Regions from separate parts of the Cobetia sp. ICG0124 genome, predicted to be linked through region 1. Evidence: predicted binding sites of a transcription regulator. Region 1 holds the regulator's gene; each other region holds the start of a gene.
The links. Region 1 encodes sigma-54, which starts transcription at its own class of promoters, with help from an activator protein. Its sites were predicted from a motif close to TGGCACNNNNNTTGCTNT; they were not measured.
Positions count from the first base shown of each region.

Region 1 (4,210 bases):
CGTGGACATCAGTCGCGCCGACAGCGGCGAGATTTCCCTGGTCAAGGCCACCGGCCAGCGCGCCTACATGGAGCAGAAACCCGATACCGACGAGCGACTGGTCAAGGGCTGGGCGAATACCATTCGCTACCACGCGCTGGAACGTCGGGTGGAACTGGTCGGCGATGCCCGTCTGGAGAAAGGCGATGACACCTTCGAAGGTGGCTACGTGGAATACTTCCTGGACAAGCGCCAGGTCAATGCCAGCAATGGCACATGACTGCTGCCAGCCCACGTACCCTCAGCGCTCGTCATCTGGCCAAGGCCTACAAGGGTCGCAAGGTCGTCAAGGACATCTCGCTGGAAATCCGCCAGGGTGACATCGTAGGCCTGCTGGGCCCCAACGGGGCCGGCAAGACGACCTCGTTCTACATGATCGTCGGCCTCGTGCGCTCGGATGCCGGTAGCGTGACCATCGATGACCACGACCTGTCCGGCGCCGCCATGCATCAGCGGGCTCGCGCCGGCATCGGCTATCTGCCCCAGGAAGCCTCGATCTTCCGCAAGCTCTCGGTATCCGACAACATCATGGCGATCCTCGAGACGCGCAAGGACCTGGATCGCAACGGACGCAAGGCACGCCTGGAGGAGCTGCTCAACGAGTTCAGCATCACGCATATTCGTGACAGTGCCGGCATGAGCCTTTCCGGCGGGGAGCGCCGCCGCGTGGAGATCGCTCGCGCACTGGCCACCGAGCCAGACTTCGTGCTGCTCGATGAGCCGTTTGCCGGCGTGGACCCCATCTCGGTGGGCGAGATCAAGAGCATCGTGCGCCAGCTGCGCGACCGCGGTATCGGGGTGCTGATCACCGACCACAACGTGCGCGAGACACTCGACATCTGCGATACCGCCTACATCGTGGGCGATGGTCAGATCATCGCGCATGGCGACGCCGACACCATCCTCGCCAACCAGCAGGTGCGTGATGTCTACCTGGGCCATGAGTTCAAGCTCTAGTGCCACACCTCACTCGAACGCATGACGTCCATACCACCTTGGTGGCAACATGGCATGCAAGTTGCTTGAATATTCTCGACTGCCCCTTGTCAGTGCCCCGACCCACGGTATAGCGTAGATGCACGTTCCTTTGCCGTGAATGACAGACCCCATGAAACCCACCTTGCAGCTTCGACTCGGCACTTCCCTGACCATGACCCCGCAACTTCAGCAAGCGATCCAGCTGCTGCAGTTGTCGACGCTGGACCTGCGTCAGGAGATACAGCAGGCGCTTGAGTCAAACCCCATGCTGGAGCTTGACGAGGAATACGAGTCGCTGGATGTCGCGGAGACACAGGACAAGAGCGAGATCTCCACCTCCGAGACCAACAGCGAGATTCCTGAAGAATACCCTCTCGACAGTGACTGGTCGGACCTCTACCAGGATCACGCAGGCAGCCTGACCAGTTCCGGCAGCGGAAGCTCGAGCGAGGACGGGCCGGACTTCGATCGCAACACCAGTGTCGAAAGCCTGCAGGACCACCTGCGCTGGCAGCTGGCGATGACGGACCTCGATGCACGTGAACGCCAGATGGCGGAGAGTCTGATCGATGCGGTGGATGGGGCCGGCTACCTGAGCATGAGCCTGGACGAACTGGTCGATGGCCTGCGAGGTCAGGGACTGCCCGGCCTCAAGGCGTCGGAACTCGAGCAGGTCCTGCTGCGCCTTCAGCAGTTCGATCCCACCGGTGTGTTCGCTCGAGACCTGCGCGAATGTCTGCTGCTGCAGCTGGCCCTGCTGCCGGACGATCTGCCGCTGCTGGCCCAGGCCCGCCGTCTGGTGCGGCAATTCCTCGAGGCACTGGGCAATGACGATCGCAAGCTGCTCAAGCGTCGCCTGAGCCTGGATGATGATGAGCTGGATCACGTCATTCGTCTGGTACGGGCGCTCGACCCGCGCCCGGCGTCCGCCTGGGGCGAGCCTGCCAGTGATTACGTCATCCCGGACCTGCTGGTCCGTCATACGCGTCACGGCTGGCAGGTCGAGCTCAACCCGGAAGCGCTGCCCAAGCTGCGTATCCAGCCGGAATATGCCGCCCTCATCAAGCGGGCCGACAAGTCCGCGGACAACACCTTCCTCAAGGACAATCTTCAGGAAGCCCGCTGGCTGATGAAGAGCCTGTCCTCACGCAATGACACCCTGCTCAAGGTGGGCCGCGAGATCATGGCGCGCCAGATCGACTTCCTCGAGCAGGGGGAAGAAGGCATGAAGCCGCTGATCCTCGCCAACATCGCGGAAGTGGTCGAGATGCACGAATCCACCATCTCGCGGGTGACCACCCAGAAATATATCCACACCCCGAGAGGCGTGTTCGAACTCAAGTTCTTCTTCTCGAGTCAGGTGGGTGGCAGCGGCAACGGTGACGCGCATTCCAGCACCGCGATCCGCGCGCGCATTCGCAAGCTGATCTCGGAAGAACCGGCGCGCAAGCCATTGTCCGACTCACGCCTGGTGGATCTGCTGGCCAGTGATGGCATCGAGGTAGCGCGCCGGACGGTCGCCAAGTATCGCGAGGCCATGGGCATCCCCTCCTCCAGCGAGCGCAAGCGCTTGGCGTGATGCTCATGAAGAACCTGCTGATATCCCTCGCTGGGTTGAAGACAAGCCTTGCCCCACGATGCAGCGCAGCGTTGATCTTTGTTCAAAGCTTGGGCATTGTCGGGGTAGACGCTCGGTACACCGTGGCCGCGCGTTCAATCAGGGTTTGCTCGCAGTCAAAAAGGGTTACAATTCAAAGGCAACCCGCTGGATAAAGGAGCGTGTCCATGCAAGTGAATATCACCGGGCATCATGTGGAACTCACCGATCCTCTCCGCGATTATGTCAACGAGAAGCTCGCTCGCCTCGAACGGCATTACGACAACATCACCAATGTTCAGGTGACACTGTCGATCGAGAAGGAACGCCAACAGGCTGCCTGCACCCTGCACGCCGCTGGCGCCGACCTCCATGCCCTGGCAGAAGACCCCAACATGTACGCTGCCATCGACGCGCTCGCCGACAAGCTGGACCGCCAGCTGGTCAAACACAAGGAAAAGTCCCAGGCTCGCTCTCAGGGCACCGGGACCCGTTGACCTTCTGCCATGACACTTGATCAGATCCTTCCCCCCGAGCGCACGCTCTACGGCGTCCCCGGGGGGAGCAAGAAGCGGGTGCTGGAATTCTTCAGCACCTTCATTGCTCAGAACATTCCCAGCCTGGACAGCCAGGAAGTCTTCTCGCGCCTGATCGGGCGCGAGAGACTGGGTTCGACGGGTATCGGCCACGGCGTGGCCGTGCCACATGCACGCAGTCCACACTGCAAGACCCCCATCGCGGCGTTCATGAAGCTCGGTGACCCCATCGACTTTGACGCCATCGATGGCGAACCCATCGATCTGCTGTTCGTGCTGCTGGTCCCCGAGGAGGCAGATGACACCCATCTCACTCTGCTCGGCCAGGTGGCGGAACTGCTCAACTCGCCCACCAACCGGGCAGCATTGCGCCAGGCAGACAGTCAGCGAGCATTGTTCGATGCCCTGACCTCGGCCATCGCCGAATTGCCGGCGCGCTGAACCTCCGCTTTCACCTCATGCTGACCTCGCCCTGGGAGAGCACTCCATGAAGATCGTGATCATCAGTGGTCGCTCCGGTTCCGGCAAATCGATTGCCCTCCAGGCGCTGGAAGACATTGGCTACTATGCCATCGACAATCTGCCCGGCATGCTGCTGGCACCATTGGTCGAGCAGCTGGAAAAGGACAGCCCCACCCGCCGGCGCATCGCGGTCTCCATTGACGCGCGCAACCTCCCCGATGCCCTGAGTCGCTTCCCCGAACTGCTCGACAGCGTTCGTCAGAGCGGCATGGATGTGCAGGTCGTCTACCTGACCACGGACTCCCGTGTCCTGCTCGAACGCTATTCCGCGACCCGCCGCCGTCATCCGCTGACCCGTGACAATGACCGCACGCTGGCCGAGGCCATCGAGATCGAGCAGCAGACACTGGCCCCGATTCGTCAGAAGGCGGATCTGGTCATCGACTCGACCAACCTCAGCGTGCATGACCTGCGCTCGCGCATCACCGAACAGGTCGCGCAGCACAGCTCTCGTCATCTGACACTCACCTTCGAGTCCTTCGGCTTCAAGCATGGCGTGCCGACCGATGCCGACATGGTGTTCGATGCCCGCTGCCTG
Region 1 covers NZ_CP024893.1:2,611,098-2,615,307, forward strand. Annotated here, with positions in the region: gene lptA (lipopolysaccharide transport periplasmic protein LptA) at 1-259, shown strand, start outside; gene lptB (LPS export ABC transporter ATP-binding protein) at 256-996, shown strand; gene CU110_RS12260 (RNA polymerase factor sigma-54) at 1,148-2,596, shown strand; gene raiA (ribosome-associated translation inhibitor RaiA) at 2,803-3,111, shown strand; gene CU110_RS12270 (PTS sugar transporter subunit IIA) at 3,121-3,591, shown strand; gene rapZ (RNase adapter RapZ) at 3,638-4,210, shown strand, end outside.

Region 2 (4,210 bases), 1.6 Mb from region 1:
TGAAGCGCCGCATGGCACTGCGCCGCGAGGAGCCATGCTTCCACCCCGATGCCCATCAGCAGGTGTTCGACCTGGGGCCGGACTTCTTCGTCTTCGAGCGCGTCACCCACGAGGGACGTCGCCTGCTGTTCGCCCTCAATGTCACCGACCAGCCGCGTGTGCTGCCCTTGCCGGAAAGCTGGCAGGGCCTCGCGTTGACCGACCACCTGTGTCATGACAAGGCCTTCGACCCCGCCATGGCGCGCCGCCCCTATCAGGCCGCCTGGCTGATGGAGCAGTCGGTGCGCCCACCGGCCATCGAGGTCGTCTGACCTGACGACGTGCCTGCCAACGACAACGGGGCTGCCAGTGGCAGCCCCGTTGTCGTTTTACCTTCCCGTGTCTGCCGCAATTACTGGTTGTCCAGCTCCACCGCTTCATGCATGCGCTCGAGCAGGTCCGGCACCGCGGACTGCACCCGATTCCAGCTCGGAATGAAGGGCTTGTCACGCGGGTTGTCGAGGAAGGCGCTGCCGGCATCCATGATGTTGGCGGCGAACAGCTCCACTGCCGCTTCCTCGCTGTGACGATCCACCGTCAGGCCATTCATGACGGCGTCGTTGTAATAGGTCTCGATCAGATCCAGCGCGATGCGATAGTAGGTCGCCTTGATGGTGCGGAAAGTCTCGCCATGGATCTCGACCCCCAGCGTCGCCAGCTTGCGATACATGGCCTTGGCGATATCCAGACTCATGCGATTGAGGCCGCCCAGCGCATCTTCCTCGGACAGCGGCTGATGCTTGTGATCATAGGCATCGGCGATGTCCACCTGGCACAGACGCTTGGTGGAATAGTTGCGATGCACCTCGGACAGCACGCCGATCTCCAGCCCCCAGTCGCTGGGGATGCGAATGTCCGCCAGCACGTCGGTGCGCATCGAGAACTCACCGGACAGCGGATAACGATAGCTGTCGAGATAATCCAGATACGGCAGCGGGCCATAGACCTTCTTGAGCGCACGGATCAACGGCGTGACCATCAGACGTGCCACGCGACCATTGAGCTTGCCCTGGGCGATGCGCGAATAGTAGCCCTTGCAGAATTCGTAGTTGAACTGCGGATGGGCGACCGGGTAGATCAGACGCGCCAGCAGGCCGCGATCATAGGTGACGATATCGCAGTCATGCAGTGCCACCGCCTCGGCGATGCCTGATGACTGCACGTAACCGGAGCAATACCAGACGTTGCGCCCCTTGCCGGCCTCCATCGGTGCCAGACCATGCTCGGTCAGCTCTTCATCCAGTGCACGCAGGCGCGGCCCGTCGTTCCACAGGATACGGTGATGCTGTGGCAGGTGAGAGAAGAACTCCTTGGCATGCTCGAACTGGTCGCGGTCGGCACGATCCAGCCCGATCACGATCTCGCTGAGATACGGCACCTGCGCCAGCTCATCGACGATGTGCTTGAGCGCGGGGCCTTCCAGCTCGGAATACAGCGAGGGCAGAATCAGGCTCATCGGCCGCTTGCGGGAGAAGCGCATCAGATCCGCTTCAAGGTCCTCCACCGGACGGTCGGTCAGGTTATGGAAGTTGGTGATGATGCCATTCTGGTAAAAATCGCTCATGTCAGCTCCTTGTCATACCGAAGACACGCATCAGGCAGGCGTCAGGCGCGCAGGCCTCTGGATGTCCATTCTTCCGGCTGGCCATTGGCCAGCCAGTGACGTAATCCCTCGACCCATCCCTGCGGCCCGGGGTGATTGGCGCGAAAACAGCGGCGTTCATCCGCCAGTAGCGGATACTCGGCAAGCTCCCGATCGCGCTGTGAGGTATCACCGACGCTGGGGATCAGGACAGCGTTGTCGACCGCGGCCAGCAATGGCAGATCATTGGCGCCATCACCGAAGCCCAGTGTCCAGGGACGCACCCGCTCACAGAGCCGGTAGCGCGCGATCAGATAGCGCGCCGCCACCCCCTTGTCAGTGTCGCCCGTCACATGATGGAAACGCCCGCCCCGCGTCAGCTTGAGGCCATGGCTGGCCAGGCGCGTGCGGAACTCCTCGAGGCGCTCCGGCGCGTCCTGCCATACCAGCGGTTCACTGGCATCACGCTCCCCCGCCAGCGCCGCATCCGCCTCTCCCAGCCCCGTCAGCTCGCTGATTCTTGCCACCGACATCGCGGCAAAGCCTTCAAAGGCGAATTCCTCGCTCAGTCCCTCCAGCACCTCGAGAATCGCGCGGCGCGGCATGGCCACCGCGATACGGCACAGGCCGTGCGCATCCGGGGCACTGGCCTCCTCCAGTGGATAGGCACTGAGCCAGGAGGCCGGCAGCGCCACGACGCCTCCGTTCTCGGCGATCCAGGGCTGACCCGCCAGCCCCAGCGAGCGCATCAAGGGCGTGAGTTCAGCCGCGGTCTTGGAGGTATTGGGCACGACCCAGGCGCCGCGAGCACGCAGGCGGGTCAGCCAGCTGCGCGCCGGACCCGGCGAGTAATCGTGATGGTCCAGCAGCGAGCCATCCAGGTCGGTCAGCAACAACAGCGGTGCTTGAGTCTCTGACATGTGAACTCTCCTCATGAAGTGCTGCAGCGTGCCAGGCATCCCCGCGGTGCGGTCTCGTTGCGCCAGGCAAGCCTGCCAAGAGCATTGCAGGGAATGTGCCAAGATGGTGCAGTCGCAATGACAGTCTGGCCTCTCAACTCTCAACTCTGATTCACCGCCGGCTTGCTTGCACCAACAATGAGCACAAATCCCCTGATGCATGTCGCGTCGCCACATTGCAGCGCAAACCTGTCGTCACGAACGACGACGCCCTCGCATCTGCGAGGGCGTCGAGTCTTCGGCCATCAGGCAACATCTGTTGAGACTAGACCAGCCACAGTGACAGTTGCGGCCACAGCAGCAACATCGCCAGCACGCACAGCTGGATGGCGATGAACGGCAGCAGCGAGACGAAGATATCCTTGAGACTGATGCCTTCCGGTGCCACGCCTTTCAGATAGAAGGCGGCAGGCCCGAAGGGAGGCGACAGGAAGGACACCTGCATGTTGACCGCGAACAGCACGCCGAACCATACCGGGTCATAGCCAAGTTGGATGATGATCGGCACGAAGATCGGCAGGGTCAGCATCGCGATGCCGATCCAGTCGAGGAACAGCCCCAGCAGCAGCAGGATCGCCATCATCACCATGATGATCGCCAGCGGCGGGATATCGAGGCCGAGAATCATGCTCGACACGAAGCGGTTGCCGCCCATCAGGTTGTAGACCCCGACCAGCGCCGCCGCCCCGATACCGATCCAGATGATCATGCCGCAGGTGTTCATGGTCTGGGACAGCGCACGCTGCATCAGGGTGATGGAGAATTCACCCCGCAGCATCACCGCCACCAGCACGCCGAAGCTGCCCATCGCCGCTGCCTCCGTCACCGAGGCCACCCCACCATAGATGGAACCCAGCACCAGTCCCGCGATGATCGCCGGCACGCCGACGGCCTTGAGCAGCTCACGCTTGCTCTGGAAGCTGGCACGCCGTTCCTCCTCGGGCATCACCGGCCCCAGCGCGGGATTGCGCAGGCAGCGGATCAGCACATAGAGGATATAGCTTGCCATCAGCACGATGGCCGGGGTGATCGCCGCGGTGAACAGATCGGCAATCGACTGGTTGGCGATCAGGCCATAGATGATCAGCACGATGGAGGGCGGCATCATGGTGCCCAGCGAGCCCCCGGCACACACCACGCCGATGGCGATGTGCTTGTCATAGCCGAGCCGGAGCATCTGCGGCAGCGCCAGAATCCCCAGCAGCACGATCTCGCCGCCGATGATGCCGGACATCGCCGCCAGGAAGAACGCCACCACGATGGTCTGGATCGCCACGCCGCCGGGCAGGCGACCTGCCATCACGCGCATGGCATTGAACAGGTCCTTGGCGATCCCCGAGCGATCCAGCAGCGAGGCCATCAACACGAACATCGGCACCGCCACCAGCGAATACTCGGTGACGAAGCCATAGACACGACTGGTGACCAGCGGCAGCGCCATCGGGCCGAACCAGCCGAAGGTGTAGGCCAGCGCGACCAGGCCGGTGACGAAGGCCAGCGGCAGGCCGGTGACCAGCAGCGCGAAGATGCCGCCGACCAGCAGCATGGTAGCCGTTGCGATATCCATCAGCGCTGCTCCTTGTGCGTCACTTCCCCCTTCGGGCGGACGGGGAGAGAAGAAGGTCTGGTA
Region 2 covers NZ_CP024893.1:914,529-918,738, reverse strand. Annotated here, with positions in the region: gene CU110_RS04175 (sugar phosphorylase) at 1-311, shown strand, start outside; gene CU110_RS04170 (glycosyl transferase) at 392-1,603, opposite strand; gene CU110_RS04165 (HAD-IIB family hydrolase) at 1,645-2,541, opposite strand; gene CU110_RS04160 (TRAP transporter large permease subunit) at 2,846-4,147, opposite strand.
Region 2: CU110_RS04165 (HAD-IIB family hydrolase) is a predicted target of sigma-54. The motif match lies at 2,625-2,642, and genes of this name have one in related genera.

Region 3 (4,210 bases), 320 kb from region 1:
ACATTATCCTTGCGAATCTGAGACTTGCGAGTGGTCATGCGATCCCCTGACGCGGTGCTGGCAGTGGGATGAGAATATCATAACCGCACTGCCAACATGCCTGAGCCGACAGGTTTCGCGCCAGCGGTGTCATTCGAAGACCGCCCCATCGATGAAGCCATCCGCCGGCATCGGCACCTGGCCCGCCTCTCCGCTCAGCCACCAGGGCGCCGGATGCGTGCCTTCGCTGCGCTCATCCGCCACCGGCACCACCATGCCCAGCTTGCGGGCTGCGCTGCGGTAGAGGTCCGGGCGTACGCAGCGTGCCAGGGTCGCTTCGAGGTCATTGTCGCTGACTCCCTCGAGATGCCCCCAGCGCTGCATCTGGGCGGCATACCAGCGGGTCTGCGAGCGCCACGGGAAGTTGGCCGCATAGCGATGGAAGATGGTCCAGCCGGGATTTTCCCGCTGGAACGCCTCCACCGACTGCTCGACATCCACATCGCGCAGTCCACGCGCCACCACCGAAAGCGGCACTTCCTGCATGCCTTCATCATGCAGCCACTGCGCGGCCTGCTCACGGTTGCCCGGGCGGTCCAGCCAGGCACAGGCCTTGAGCAGCGCACGAATCAGCGCCTGATGCGCCAGCGGGTGCTGCTCCGCCCAGTCCTCGCGCACGCCCAGCACCTTTTCCTGTCCGAAGCGCCAGATATCATGACTGCCCGCCACCACCTGCCCCATGCCCTGCACGGCGGCCAGACTGTTCCAGGGCTCTCCGACACAGAAGCCGTCCAGCGCGCCACTTGCCAGCTGGGCGGCCATCAACGGCGGGGCCACCGCACGCATCTCGATGTCGCGATTCGGGTCGATCCCGCCGGCCGCCAGCCAGTAACGCAGCAGATAGCGGTGCGAGGAGAAGGGATGCACGCTGGCAAGCTTGAGCGCCGCCTCCCCACGCTCGCGGCGCGCCTGCACGTGCGCCGCCAGCGCCCGAGACACCGCCAGCGGAGAGCCCAGGTCATGCCCCTCCTCGGCCAGCGCCGCCATCAGGGCCCGCGACAGGGTGATGGAGTTGCCGCCCAGATTGAGCGTCATCGCGCTGATCACCGGTGTGGCGCGGCCATCCAGCCCCAGGGTCGAGGTCAGCGGCATCAGCGCCAGCATCTGCGCGCCCTGCAACACGCCGGTCTGCAGGTCATCGCGCAGTGCCGCCCACGACGGCTGCCACTTGAGCGTCACGGCCAGCCCCTCCTCACGGAAGAACCCCTGACGCTCCGCCACCACCAGAGGAGCCGCGTCATTGAGCGGCATCAACCCCAGCGTCAACTGATGGCCATTGAGAAGAGAATCACTGAGCATCACATCCACCTTTTGAACGATCGAAAGAGAAGGACATCACGAGACTCGGCTCAGTGCCGACGCGACGCCTTGAGCAGCTCATCGGCCAGCTCGTGCAATGCCAGACGCCGATTCATCGCGGTCTTGCGCAGATATTGGTAGGCCGCATCCTCCCCCAGTCCGCGACTCTCCATCACCAGCGCCTTGGCGCGATCCACGCTGCGCCGCTGTATCAGAGTGGTCTGGGTGCGATTGAGTTCGCCCTTGAGGGCACGGTGAGCCTCGAAGCTGGTGATGGCCACCTCGACCATGCTGCGCACCATCGCCGGCATGACGTGATCCACCACGTAAGCGGACACGCCGGCGCCAGCCGCCTGGCGCACCAGGTCCGGCGCGTCCTCACTGGCCAGCATGATCATCGGCTTGGGATAGTGACGCCCCAGCTGGCCGAGGTGCTCGAGGGTGTCACGGCTGGGCAGGTCGGCGTCGATGATCACGGCATCCGGCTGATGGTGCTGCACCAGCGCATGCAGGTCCTCGTGTTCATCGACCCGCAGCGCCACCTCGAAGCCGGCGCTCAACAGCGCCTGCTCCAGAGCGGCGGAACGCTCGCTGCGCACATCGACGATCAACACGGTCACGGGCATATCAGGCTTCCTTGGCCAAGCCCTTGATATGACGGGGGTTGGACGCACAACACCCCCGCAAGTGGCGCGCTACTTGCTTTGCATCATCCATGACGTGGACCAGGCTCCCGGGAGTACGAGTGCGTCGAACCAGGCCCCTCAATGACGAGGCGCCCCGCTGTCGTTCACAGCTGTTCGACCACCCGTCGTGCGCCGAGACCCTGGCGTCCGGCACCGACGCTGTACCAGGAGCCCACTCATGGATATTCGCAACAAGGCCAGCCGTATCCGGCTGTTCAGCTTCAATACCCCGCAGATGCGCGCCTTCCACATGTCGTGGTTCGCCTTCCACGTCTGCTTCTTCGGCTGGTTCGGCATCGCGCCCTTGATGGCCGTGGTGCGCGATGACCTCGGCCTGACCAAGACCCAGATCGGCAACACCATCATCGCCTCCGTCGCCATCACGGTGATCGTGCGACTTGCCATCGGCGTGCTGTGTGATCGCATCGGGCCACGCAAGGCCTACACCTGGCTGCTGTGCCTCGGCTCTCTGCCGGTGATGTGCATCGGCTTCGCCGACAGCTTCGAATCCTTCTTCCTCGCCCGTCTGGCCATCGGTGCCATCGGCGCGTCCTTCGTCATCACCCAGTACCATACCTCCGTGATGTTCGGCCCCAACGTGGTCGGCACCGCCAATGCCACCACCGCCGGCTGGGGCAACCTGGGCGGCGGCACCACCCAGATGCTGATGCCGCTGGTGATGGCCGGCCTGCTGATGCTGGGCGTCGAGCAGACCCTGGGCTGGCGTCTGGCGATGGTCGTGCCGGGCATCGTGCTGTTCCTCACCGGGATCGCCTACTACTTCTTCACCCAGGATGCGCCGGACGGCAACTTCAGCGAGCTGCGTGAGCGTGGGGAGCTGCCGAAAGCCGAGAAGGAATACAGCATGCGCGCCACCTTCGGCGCGGCGGCTCGCGACATCCGTGTCTGGGCCCTGTTCCTCGTCTACGGCGCCTGCTTCGGGGTCGAGCTGACCATCAACAACGTCGCCGCCATCTACTTCTTCGATCACTTCGACCTCGATCTCGCCACCGCCGGCCTCATCGCGGGCCTGTTCGGCCTGATGAACCTGTTCGCGCGCACCCTGGGCGGCGTCTTCTCCGACCTGTTCGCCCGTCAGTCCGGCCTCAAGGGTCGCGTGCGCTGGCTGTTCATCGCGCTGCTGTGTGAAGGCGTGGCGCTGGTCGGCTTCGCCCAGATGGAAACCCTCGCGGTGGCCATCGGCATCATGCTGGTGTTCAGCCTGTTCGTGCAGATGGCGGAAGGCGCCACCTTCGGGATCGTGCCCTTCGTCAATCGCAAGGCACTGGGCGCGGTGGCCGGTATCGTCGGCGCGGGCGGCAACGCGGGGGCTGTCGCCGCGGGTTTCCTGTTCCGCAGTGAAGAACTGACCTACCAGGAAGGCCTGATGTATCTGGGCATGGGCGTGATCGTGATCTCGCTGTTCGCCCTGCTGGTGCGCTTCAGCGCCGCCACCGAGGCCGAGGAAGGCCGCGCCTATGAAGCCGCCGTCGCGGAACGCAAGCAGCAGAGCGACCAGCAGCCCGTGTCTGTCTGAGCCTGTCTCTTCCTACGGCCAGCCATCAGCTGTCGGTGGCGTTCTCGACGCTGTCACCGGCGTCTTCCACGGCGTTGTCCATCTTCTCGCCAGCCTTCTCCATCGGGCCCTCGTCCTCGCAACCGGCGAGTGACAGGCCACCGAGACCCAGCATGGCAATCATCAGCGAACTACCCAGAGTCTTGAGCTTCATGATGTCTCTCCTTGAATCATCGGTCGGGATAACGCCCCGGCTCAGAGGCCCAGGTCAGAGAAACCATGGTCGAAGAGCACCTCGCCTCCCAGCCCCGCCAGATAGTCCGGCACCAGCTCGATGGCCACGAAGGCGCCAGGCACATCCTCGTGATGGCAATAAAGGCCGTAATGGCGCGCCGGATGAAAGCCCAGATGTGCATAGAACTCGGCATGACCCGCCGCCACCACGGCGCCCGCTCCCAGCAGACGACAACGCTTGACCGCCGAGATCACCAGCCGCTTGCCGATGCCATGACGCTGGTGCTGGGGCAACACCGCCAGAGGCGCCAATGCCATCAGCACGCGCCCCGGACAGCCGGAGAGTTCCACGCGCGAGGCCATCACATGCCCCAGCAGCCCTCCTTCGCCTTCACTGAGGTGACGCCCGCTTTCCGGGTCAGAGAAGCGCTCGGCC
Region 3 covers NZ_CP024893.1:2,929,512-2,933,721, forward strand. Annotated here, with positions in the region: gene CU110_RS13570 (TetR/AcrR family transcriptional regulator) at 1-38, opposite strand, end outside; gene CU110_RS13575 (CmpA/NrtA family ABC transporter substrate-binding protein) at 130-1,338, opposite strand; gene CU110_RS13580 (ANTAR domain-containing protein) at 1,389-1,964, opposite strand; gene CU110_RS13585 (NarK family nitrate/nitrite MFS transporter) at 2,203-3,561, shown strand; gene CU110_RS15850 (hypothetical protein) at 3,587-3,754, opposite strand; gene CU110_RS13590 (N-acetyltransferase) at 3,796-4,210, opposite strand, start outside.
Region 3: CU110_RS13585 (NarK family nitrate/nitrite MFS transporter) is a predicted target of sigma-54. The motif match lies at 2,027-2,044, and genes of this name have one in related genera.

Region 4 (4,210 bases), 640 kb from region 1:
TGATCGGTTTCTCCGGCAGTCCCTGGACGCTGGCGACCTATATGGTCGAGGGCGGTTCCAGCAAGGACTTCCGCCACGTGAAAGGCCTGATGTATTCCAGCCCGGAAGCCATGCATCAGTTGCTCGACACCCTCGCTCAGGCCGTCACCGATTACCTGAACGCCCAGATCGCGGCGGGTGCCCAGGCAGTGCAGATCTTCGATACCTGGGGCGGCACCCTGTCCACACCGGCCTATCTCGAGTTCTCGCTGCGTTACATGGAGCAGATCGTCGCTGGCCTCAAGCCTGACAGCGAAGGCAATCGCGTGCCGGTGATCCTGTTCACCAAGAATGGCGGCCAGTGGCTCGAGCACATCGCCGCCAGCGGTTGTGACGGTGTCGGGCTGGACTGGACCACCGAGATGTCGGATGCGCGCGCGCGCGTCGGCCATCGCGTGGCCTTGCAGGGCAATCTGGACCCGAATGCGCTGTTCGGCACTCCCGCCGCGATTCGTGCCGAAGTCGGCCGCATTCTCGATAGCTACGGTCAGGGGCCTGGCCACATCTTCAACCTGGGGCATGGCATCAGCCAGTTCACTGACCCGGGCAACGTCAATGCTCTGATGGACGCTCTGCATGAGCTGAGCCCCGCCTATCATCAGGATGACACCGCCAACGCCACGCCGCTGGCGCGCGATTGAGCATGACGCCGCTGGAGCAGCGCCTCGCGCCAAGGCGAGGCTGGGCGTGCGTGGCACTGTTCTGTCTGCTGCTGATCCTGTTCGGCACGCTCACGCCGGGCGAGCCTCACCCGGAGCAGACCTTCCCCTGGGACAAGCTGCAGCATTTCTCCGCCTTCGCCTTGCTGGCACTGACCACGCGGCTGGCCGGGTTGAGCAGTCTGGTCATCCTGCCCGCCTTGCTGCTGCTGGGCGTTGGCATCGAGGGGCTGCAGCTGGTGATTCCCTATCGCGGGGCAGAAGTGCTGGATGCGCTGGCGGATTTCCTCGGCATTCTTGCCGGGCTTGGCTGCCACCTGGGCGGACGTCTGATGGTGCGCCTGAGCCGCCTGTGACGGGCCGTGTGCCAGGCCTCTACCCGGGTTCTCATGACCGAACATCTCGATGGCTCCTGGTTCACCGAAATCTTCGACCGCCACGGCAGCGCCTTCTCGCTCAAGGTCAGCCACAAGCTGCATGACGAGCAGACGCCTTATCAGCACCTTGAGGTCTATGCCACCGAGACCTACGGCAATCTGATGGTGCTGGATGGCTGCGTGATGCTGACCGACCGCGACAACTTCCTCTATCACGAGATGATGTCGCATCCGGCGCTGTTCACCCACGCGGCCCCCAAGCGTGTCGTCATCATCGGGGGGGGCGACTGTGGCACCCTGCGTGAGGTGCTCAAGCACCCGGGCGTGGAGAAGGTCACCCAGATCGACATCGATCCGGCGGTCACGCGGGCTTCCGAGCAGTTCTTCCCGGCACTGGTCGAGTCCAATGATGACCCGCGTGCCGAGCTGCTGTTCGAGGATGGCGTCAAGTGGGTCGACAACTGCCCGGACGAGAGCATCGACGTGCTGATCGTCGATTCCACGGATCCGGTCGGTCCGGCGGAAGGTCTGTTCAAGACCGACTTCCTCAAGCGCTGCCACCGTATCCTCAAGCAGGGGGGGGTGATGGTGCAGCAAAGCGAGTCGCCGCTGTATCACACCGACTCCATCATCAAGGACCTGCGCAACGACATGGGCGAAGCGGGCTTCGACAGCGTCGCGACCCTGCCGTTCCCGCAGCCGGTATACCCGTCCGGCTGGTGGAGCTGCACCCTGGCGGGCAAGGGATGTGACGTGAAGTCCTTCCGTGAGGAAGACGCGGCTGCGGCCAGCTTCGCGCGCGATTTCTATACCGTGGAAGGCCATCGTGCCGCCCTGGTACTGCCTCCCTTCATGCAGCGTCTGCTGGAAGACTGAAACGGCCGTTTCGTCATGAAACGGCCGTTTTTATTTTGCACCGATATGAAGCGAACGAGGCGTCAGACGCCACTATCTGCACGCTTGTCTCGCCATATGATCGACGGTCGGCATCGGGAGGTTTGGCCGTTTTCACTGCCGTTCGGCTGTTTTTTCAGCGTTGAACGCAGCGGATCACACGATAGGCGGAAATTGGAACGGAGCTTGCTATTGTCGAGGGGTGCCATGCACAGCATTGCACCATCACCGTCTCGGGGTGTTTCCGAGCGGATTCCAGACATACGCGAGGGATTCAAGATGCATAACAACAAGAAGCCACTGCTGATCGCTAGCGCCGCCCTCCTGGCTGCCTCGGTAGCCAGTGGTGCCAGTGCCGCGACTCTGGATAGCGTCAAGGAAAAGGGCTTTGTCCAGTGTGGTGTCAGCACCGGTCTGCCGGGCTTCTCGGCGCCGGATGACGCCGGCAACTGGCAGGGCCTGGATGTCGATGTCTGCCGTGGTGTCGCGGCGGCTGTGCTGGGTGATGCCAGCAAGGTGCGCTACGTCCCGCTGACGGCCAAGGAACGCTTCACCGCGCTGCAGTCCGGTGAAATCGATGTCCTGTCGCGCAATACCACCTGGACCGCCACGCGTGACACGTCTCTGGGCCTCAACTTCGCCGGCGTGAACTATTACGACGGCCAGGGCTTCATGGTCAGCAAGGACCTGGGGGTCTCCAGTGCCAAGGAGCTGGATGGCGCGGCGGTCTGTATCCAGTCCGGTACCACCACCGAGTTGAACCTGGCGGATTATTTCCGCCTCAACGAGATGTCCTTCGAGCCGGTCGTCTTCGACACCTCCGACCAGACCGTCAAGGGCTTCGAAGCGGGCCGCTGTGACGTCCTGACCTCCGACCAGTCCCAGCTCTACGCCCTGCGCATCAAGCTCTCCGATCCGGCCTCCGCCATGGTACTGCCGGAAGTCATCTCCAAGGAGCCGCTGGGCCCCGTCGTCCGTCAGGGCGATGACCAGTGGTTCAACATCGTCAAATGGACCCTGTTCGCTCAGATCAACGCCGAAGAGATGGGTCTGACCTCCGACAACATCGAAGCCAAGAAGTCGGATACCAATCCCAATGTCGCGCGTCTGGTCGGTGCCGATGGCAACTACGGCGAAGCCATGGGGCTCCCGGCTGACTGGGCCTATCAGGTCATCAAGCAGGTGGGCAACTACGGGCAGATGTTCGAGCGCAATGTCGGCACTGGTTCCGCTCTGGGGATCGAGCGTGGTCTGAACGCGCTGTGGACCGACGGCGGCGTCCAGTACGCACCGCCCGTTCGCTGATGCCTCGGCTCGCCGGCTTGGTCTGTTCCCCGTGATCCTTTCCTCGAGTGCCGAGAGATAACTGATCTGCCGTTCGATAGGGCGGCAGGCGGAAGTCGCATAGCTTTCCGGCGGAGATTGCCTGTATGACACAACCTGCTTCTCGCCCGCCGGCCACGGTCAAGCCGCCATTCTGGCGTGACCCGGCCAAGCGAGCACTGATCTTCCAACTTCTGATGCTGGCAGGCGTGTTCGGCGTGTTGGCGATCATCGTCAGCAATACCCTGACCAACCTCGAAAGCCGTGGCATCACCACCGGCTTTGCCTTCCTGGACAACACCGCAGGCTTTGGCATTCTGCAAAGTCTGATCGACTATTCCGAGCAGTCCACCTATGGCGATACCTTCATCGTCGGTCTGCTCAACACCCTGCTGGTATCCGCACTGGGCGTCATCGCGGCCACCGTGATCGGCTTCATCATGGGGATCGCCCGTCTCTCCCCCAACTGGCTGATCTCGCGGCTGGCGGCGGTCTATATCGAAGTCTTCCGCAACATTCCCCTGCTGCTGCAGATCTTCTTCTGGTACTTCGCCGTTCTTCGCACTCTGCCGAGTCCGCGAGGTTCGCTGTCGCTGGGCGAGGCCTTCTTCCTCAACGTGCGCGGTCTGTTCGTGCCGGCACCGATCACCTCCAGCGGCTTCTCGGTGGTGATTGCCGTGTTCGTGCTGGCCGTCGTCGCCAGCGGCATCTTCAGCTACTGGAACCGCCAGCGTCAGGCCCGTACCGGTCAGCGCTTGCCGGCGGGCTGGATCTCGCTCGGCCTGATCATCGTGGCGCCGCTGCTGGCCTACTTCGCGATGGGCATGCCGCTGAGCTGGGAGCTGCCGGAACTCAAGGGCTTCAACTTCCGTGGCGGCATCACGGTCGTTCCCGAGTTCCTCGCCCTGTGGGTCGCGC
Region 4 covers NZ_CP024893.1:3,252,770-3,256,979, reverse strand. Annotated here, with positions in the region: gene hemE (uroporphyrinogen decarboxylase) at 1-680, shown strand, start outside; gene CU110_RS15235 (VanZ family protein) at 683-1,054, shown strand; gene speE (polyamine aminopropyltransferase) at 1,088-1,951, shown strand; gene CU110_RS15225 (amino acid ABC transporter substrate-binding protein) at 2,249-3,274, shown strand; gene CU110_RS15220 (amino acid ABC transporter permease) at 3,400-4,210, shown strand, end outside.
Region 4: CU110_RS15225 (amino acid ABC transporter substrate-binding protein) is a predicted target of sigma-54. The motif match lies at 2,145-2,162, and genes of this name have one in related genera.